DNA from 2 places in the Clostridium sp. B9 genome. Region 2 is predicted to be linked to the other one. Evidence: riboswitches for the same ligand, from Rfam matches in the RefSeq annotation. Region 2 holds a riboswitch; the other holds the start of a gene.
What was found. Region 2 has a riboswitch for thiamine pyrophosphate ahead of thiC (phosphomethylpyrimidine synthase ThiC). Riboswitches for the same ligand answer to the same signal wherever they lie in the genome.
Positions count from the first base shown of each region.

Region 1: it holds a riboswitch for thiamine pyrophosphate, as region 2 does, so the genes downstream of both, thiT (energy-coupled thiamine transporter ThiT) here and thiC (phosphomethylpyrimidine synthase ThiC) in region 2, are expected to answer to the same signal.

Region 1 is NZ_JBNWKA010000003.1:2,293,230-2,296,633, reverse strand. Features, by position in the region: gene ACQZHJ_RS10215 (pyridoxal phosphate-dependent aminotransferase) at 1-1,075, opposite strand, end outside; gene thiT (energy-coupled thiamine transporter ThiT) at 1,185-1,880, opposite strand; TPP riboswitch at 1,967-2,071, opposite strand; gene ACQZHJ_RS10205 (S8 family peptidase) at 2,149-3,404, opposite strand, start outside.
Region 2 is NZ_JBNWKA010000003.1:1,043,521-1,046,924, forward strand. Features, by position in the region: gene ACQZHJ_RS04720 (DUF4184 family protein) at 1-95, shown strand, start outside; gene ACQZHJ_RS04725 (hypothetical protein) at 217-522, shown strand; gene ACQZHJ_RS04730 (dUTP diphosphatase) at 722-1,372, shown strand; TPP riboswitch at 1,530-1,635, shown strand; gene thiC (phosphomethylpyrimidine synthase ThiC) at 1,803-3,113, shown strand; gene ACQZHJ_RS04740 (phosphoribosylformylglycinamidine synthase) at 3,396-3,404, shown strand, end outside.

The sequences.
Region 1 (3,404 bases), 1.2 Mb from region 2:
TATAGAAGATTTCTTTTAATAGTTTTATAAGCAGTTTGTTGTCCTCAGGTTTCAATACGCATACTCTGAAGAAATATTCGTTTAATCCTTCAAATGAGGTACAGTTTCTTATAATTATTCCTTTTTTCATAAGGATATCATAAAGTTCTTTAGCAGTTAGTTTTTGTGATGAAATTTTGCAAAGTATAAAGTTGCTATAACTTTTAAATACCTTTAAATCTGCCATTGAGCTTAGTTCATTAAATAAATAGTCCCTTTCATTTTTTAGTTTGGTGGTATTTGATTTTATGTACTCTTCATCTTTAAACATAACTTCACCCATTGAAGTTGCAAATATATTTATATTCCATAAATCAAGTTTTTCTTTCATCTTCTTTTTTGTTTCTTTGTGAGATATAAGTCCATAGCCTAATCTTATTCCGGGAGTTGAGAAGAACTTAGATGTTCCTCTAATTAAGAACAGTTTTGGAAATTTATCTACTAGAGTAGTTGATGAATATATTTCAGGTTCAGTAAATTCAACATAAGTTTCATCAAGCATTACAAAAGTGTTAGTATTAGCTAATAATTCAGTTATTTCATCTTTTGAGAAAGCAAATCCTGTTGGATTATTTGGGTTACATATAATAACTAAATCATAGTTAGAAGAGTTTATTGAATATATTAGCTCTTTGACATCAATTTTAAAGTCATTTTCTTCTTTTGAAAAGAATTTAGCTATTTCACAATTTATTTTTTCAAGTTCACTTTCATATTCTGAGTATGAGGGAGAAAGTAAAAGTGCTTTTTTAGGATTTATTATCTCTATGAAAGAAGAGATAAGTTCAGTAGCACCGCTACCTACTATTATATTTTCTTTTAAGCAGCCACAGTAAGTAGAAATTGATTCTTTTAAAGTTTTATATTCAGGATCTGGATACATAGAAACCATATCTATATTATTTAAAACAAATTCCTTTGCTTTTTGTGATGCTCCAAAAGGATTTATATTTGAACTAAAATCTTTAATTTCTTTTTTTTCAAAACCTAGCTTATTTGATAAGTCAAATAAGTTAGCTCCATGATTTGTACTCATAATTAACCTCCTAAGTTAAGTTCTACTATTTATTATATACTTATAATAAAGTTTTTTAAAATAAAAAATAAAAGGTTTAAGTCTTTAATATGACCTAAACCTTTAAAATTTATGCTATATATCCTGCAGTTGTATTTTTTGAACTCATAGCTTTTATTAATCTATTAATAGGTAAAAGAGTAAGTATTATTATACATATGATTCCATCAGCACCTATTAAAGAGCCGTTTACAAATAGTGAATAAATTATTGGAGACATTCCTTCTGGAGCATAGCTTCCGAAGAAAACAACTCCAGAAATAAAATGACACACAAATCTTAAGAAGATTGCAATGATGGCTCCCGAAATTTTGTGGTTTTTAAAGAATCCTGCAACTCCTAATGCCATATAAGGCAATGGATAATCAAATAAAACTTGAACTGGCTGAAGAATATATGGATCTATAAATAGTGATATTATACCAAATAAAAAACCAGTAAGCATACCAACAAGTGGACCATAAGCAAATGCTATAAGTATTATAGGAACCATAGCTCCTATAGTTATACCTCCTCCTTGAGGAAACTTATATATTTTTAACATGTTTAATACAGTAGTTAAAGCTAATGCTATACCAATGGTTGTAATCATTTTTGTATCAAACTTAATATCTTTGGATTTTATAAGTAGTAAAAATATTAATAGACATGCTATTAATGTAAGTAATGTAAGTGGATTAGTTATTATTTCTTTAAAGTTTCCACCTAAGTTAATCTCTGAAAAACTGTTTATAAAGTCATTTATTATTTCAGAAAATGACATCATAATTTAACCCCTCCTTTTAATAAATGCATAGGGAGGGTAGAAGAAAGAATAAAAAAACCGAATTCTTTAATAAGAATCCGGTTAAAATTCAGCCTAAAACGCTTCCCTACGCTGGAATTAACCAGATCAGGTGTTTGAGGGTTAATAGCTATAAGCTATTTCTCAGCCAAAGGGCACCCCTAGCACATGAAAATAATTCTAAATTAATTTTAGCTCTAAATCTTATTTAGGTCAAGTTAAAATAATAAAAACTTTCAATTAATAAATATTATTCCTTAGGCTTTCTTATAAACAAATTATTTATATAAAATTCTTCATCGGTTGATTTAGAAATTGAATTAGATCTACTTAAAGTGCCTAATCTTAAACTGTTTACTGTTCCAACCAAATCTAAAATACCATATCCTAGATTTCTATTAGGGTATTTATCGTTAGGTCTTTTTTTACAACCTCTAATCAAAAATGTTTGGAGTTTTTGAGCATACATTGTTGGATTGTTTCCATCTATAATACTCCATTGGAGAAGTAGAGCACAACAGCCCGCAGTTACAGCAGCTGCTACACTTCCGCCTGAAACAAGGGAAGAGCCACCACCTGGTTTAGTTGCTATTGCATTTATTCCTCCAGCAGCTATGATTGGCTGAACTATATTATTTCTAGTAAATCCCTCACCAGAACTTGACACTATGGCATTATTATTTTGATTATAGTATGCAGCAGTAATTATATTTGCACAAGTACCAGGCTCTGTTAAGGTAGTTTCCTTAGTTGGAGATAAGAATTTAGTGTTTGGAGCGAGTAATTCCCTTTGAAGAATCCATGCGTCATATTTACCATATACTATATATTCTCCTGTTAGAATGAATTTCCATATACCTTCTGTTATATTATTTGCGCGAATAAGTATGGATTCATCACCAGTGAATTCATCAGGTGAGTCGTAGGCAATCTCCATAGTTGTTCCTTCATATATAAATTTAATATTATAATATAGACCAAATAACCCGACTTTAGTATCGAAGACGGTAATGTTTTTTATTGTTTCGCCAGAAGGAGATGATATACTTAAAGTGAATTTATCAGGTTTTTTACCGTAAATTTGAAGTATGATGCCTTTTTGATTCTTATCTATATTTAATTCTATTATGCTATTTAAGCCTTTTCCAGGTATTTTACTAGAAGTATGTGTATCTGTATTACCTTGATTACCAGTTGAGTTAACAACTACAATACCTCTCTTAGTAGATATTTTATTTATATATCTTTCTAAATTGCTTTCACCAGAATGAGGTCCAAGATTACCACCAATACCTATATAGATTACAATGGGTTTCTGATACTTTATTGCTTGGGTATAAAGATATTTAACTGCAAGGATTGTATCAGTATTTTTATATATAGGAATATTATTTTTAGGATAAAATAATTTTGTAGAGCTTTCAAAGGCTTCTTCTAATTTAACTATTATAAATTTACAGTTTGGAGCGGCTCCTATGAAATCTCTGTTTTTACCACGACCACCTG
Region 2 (3,404 bases):
TTTGTGGAATAACTTATGGAATAGGGGCTTTAGTTATATCTATAATAAATAGTGTTTTTATTGGAAGTATAATATTAGGGTTTATATATAGGTAAATTACCAAGAATGTATTATTACATAAATCTTACACTATTATTATAATTTTTTAGTGAGTTATAGCTTTAGGAGATGGTATAATATAGCTACTAAGATACTGATGGAAAGGAATAAAGTCTTATGGATAAAGTTCTTTTAGTGAAAAATATATTAGATGCATTAATATTTGTAGGTTCATCTATTATTGGTGCAATATTATATGGATTTATTGATAAAAAGTATAGCTTAACAGAGAAAATTTTTGACCCTTTTAAAATTAATTATAAATGGGAATGGATTTTACATTTGGTTTTGGCAGTTCTAGTAATTATGACAATTAATTACTTTGGAATATATGTGTTTAAAATTTCATGGTTTATAGTTATTGCTTTAACGGGATTTGTTACTGGAATTTGTATATATAATTCTAATAGGAAAAGTTTGTAAATAGTGATTAGTAAGAAAGCTTAGAATTTTATTCTAAGCTTTTTATGTTATATAGAGAAAAGTTCTGTAATTATAAGTTAATTAAAAATATTATTAATAAAATGTTAACAAAGTGCTAATTATATATTATTTTAAGTATATTCAGAGTTTGTGAAATTGTAAAATTTAAAATAAAATTAACATGAAGGGTGGTGATTATATGGCTGGTGAACAAAAAGTCAGAGACGTATATATCCAATATGAACAAGATGGAGAAACTCCAAAATATGAAACTCCTTTAGCGGCAGGTGCAGATGTATTTGCAGCAAGGGATATGGTTATAAGACCATTTGAGAAAGTTGCAATTCCCTTAAACTTAAAATTTGCAATTCCTGATAATATGGAAATACAAATTAGAGCAAGAAGTGGACTTTCATTAAGAACAAACTTAAAAATTTCTAATTCAATAGGGACTATTGATGCAGATTCAATAAGTAACATATCTGTAATATTAGAAAATAATTATAATATAGCAAATCTTCCTTATGAAATTGCTAATAACATTGAAATATTAGAGGATTTAAAAAATAATTATACAGAAGTTAGATTAAAGGATTATTTGGAATCAAAAGGGAATGATATGAGTGTTTATGAAGAAGAAGGCGCAAGAGCATATAGAAAACTATTAAAGACTTATATATATTTAGATAAGAATGGAAATCCTTATGGAACTATATACATAAAAAAAGGAAATAGAATAGCTCAAATGGTTTTAGCTAAATATTATAAGGCTAATTTTATAGAAACTGATGACGTTTCAAAACATAAAAGTGTAAATAGAGGCGGGGGATTTGGTCATACTGGTTTTTAGATTAATTAGATAGAAATATATATAATTTTTAGCAAGAAGAGTGTAAGATTATTAGAATGGGATAAAGAGTAAGAAATATTAGATAAATAAAAATAGTAAATATACTTGAATTTATTAAATAATAGGAATATAATGAGAAAAAATGAATAAAATTAATCGTATGTGCTAGGGGTGCATTTTATGTGCTGAGAGGACAGCTGTCTGTCTAACCCTTAAAACCTGATGTAGTTAGTACTACCGTAGGGAAGCCAAAGAACTATTGTTTATTTATATTTAAACATTTAGGTGTTAAATATATTTATTTAAGTGTTTATTAAGCTTGCCTTATGGCAAGCTTTTATTTTTTATAAAAATATAAAAATATATAAATAGGATCCTAAATTTAATTTAACTGCGCAGTTAAGAAATAATAAAAAAGGGAGAACTAATTATGAATTATACAACACAAATGGATGCTGCCAAGAAGGGCATAATAACAAAGGAAATGCAAATCGTTGCAGAAAAAGAAAACTTTGATGTTAAAGAGTTAATGAGTTTAATGGCTGAAGGAAAAATAGTAATACCAGCTAACAAGAACCACAAAAGCATAAGTGCAGAAGGTGTAGGACAAGGGTTAAAAACAAAAATAAATGTTAACCTAGGAATTTCTAAGGATTGTGCAAATATTGATTTAGAGTTAGATAAGGTTAAAAAAGCTATAGAAATGAAAGTAGAATCCATAATGGATTTAAGTAGTTATGGAAAAACTTATGATTTTAGAAAAAAACTTGTTGAGATTTCTACTGCTATGATAGGTACTGTTCCTATGTATGATGTTGTTGGTTTTTATGATAAGGAGCTTAAGGATATTACTGTAGATGAATTTTTTGATGTTGTAGAAAAGCATGCTAAGGATGGAGTTGACTTCGTTACTATACATGCTGGTTTAAATAGAGAAACTATAAATACTTTTAGAAGAAATAAGAGATTAACAAATATTGTTTCAAGAGGAGGATCACTTCTTTTTGCTTGGATGGAGTTAAATAACAGAGAGAATCCTTTCTATGAATACTTTGATAGATTATTAGATATATGTGAAAAATATGACTTAACACTTAGCTTAGGAGATGCTTGTAGGCCCGGTTCAATAGCAGATGCAACAGATGCTATTCAAATAAAAGAGTTAATAACCTTAGGGGAATTAACTAAAAGAGCTTGGGAAAGAAATGTACAAGTTATAATTGAGGGACCAGGTCATATGTCAATAGATGAGATTGAGGCGAATATGATTTTAGAGAAAAAACTTTGCCATGGAGCACCATTCTATGTTTTGGGGCCAATAGTTACTGATATTGCTCCAGGTTATGATCATATAACAAGTGCTATAGGGGGCGCTATAGCAGCTACTTATGGGGCAGATTTTCTTTGCTATGTAACTCCAGCAGAACATTTAAGACTTCCTAATTTAGATGATGTTAAAGATGGAATAGTAGCAGCAAAAATAGCAGCTCATGCAGCTGATATAGCTAAAGGAGTTAAAGGAGCTAGAGAAGTTGATAATAATATGAGTAATGCTAGAAAAAGACTTGATTGGGATGAAATGTTCTCATTAGCTATAGACAGTGAGAAAGCAATAAGATATAGAGAAGAATCTACACCAGAGCATAAGGATAGTTGTACTATGTGTGGAAAGATGTGCTCAATAAGAAATATGAATAAAATTCTTGAAGGAAAAGATATCAACCTTTTAAGAGAAGACTAATTTTATAAGAGATATATTTATTAGTTTTAAGATTTACTTTCTAGCATATTTATTAAAATACGAAAGTTGAATTGATAAAACTAATTATATATCTCTATTTTTATACATAATAACGAATTATTTTATTGTAAAAATGATTTTTATGTATAAAATAACTTGCAAAAAACGAACGTTTGAATAATTTTAAGTGTTGACAATACGTGTTTAGAGTGGTAATGTTTAATTAACGAATGATTAATAATTAATAATAAATAATGTTCGTGTTTTGAATGGGGGATAAAAATGTCTGGT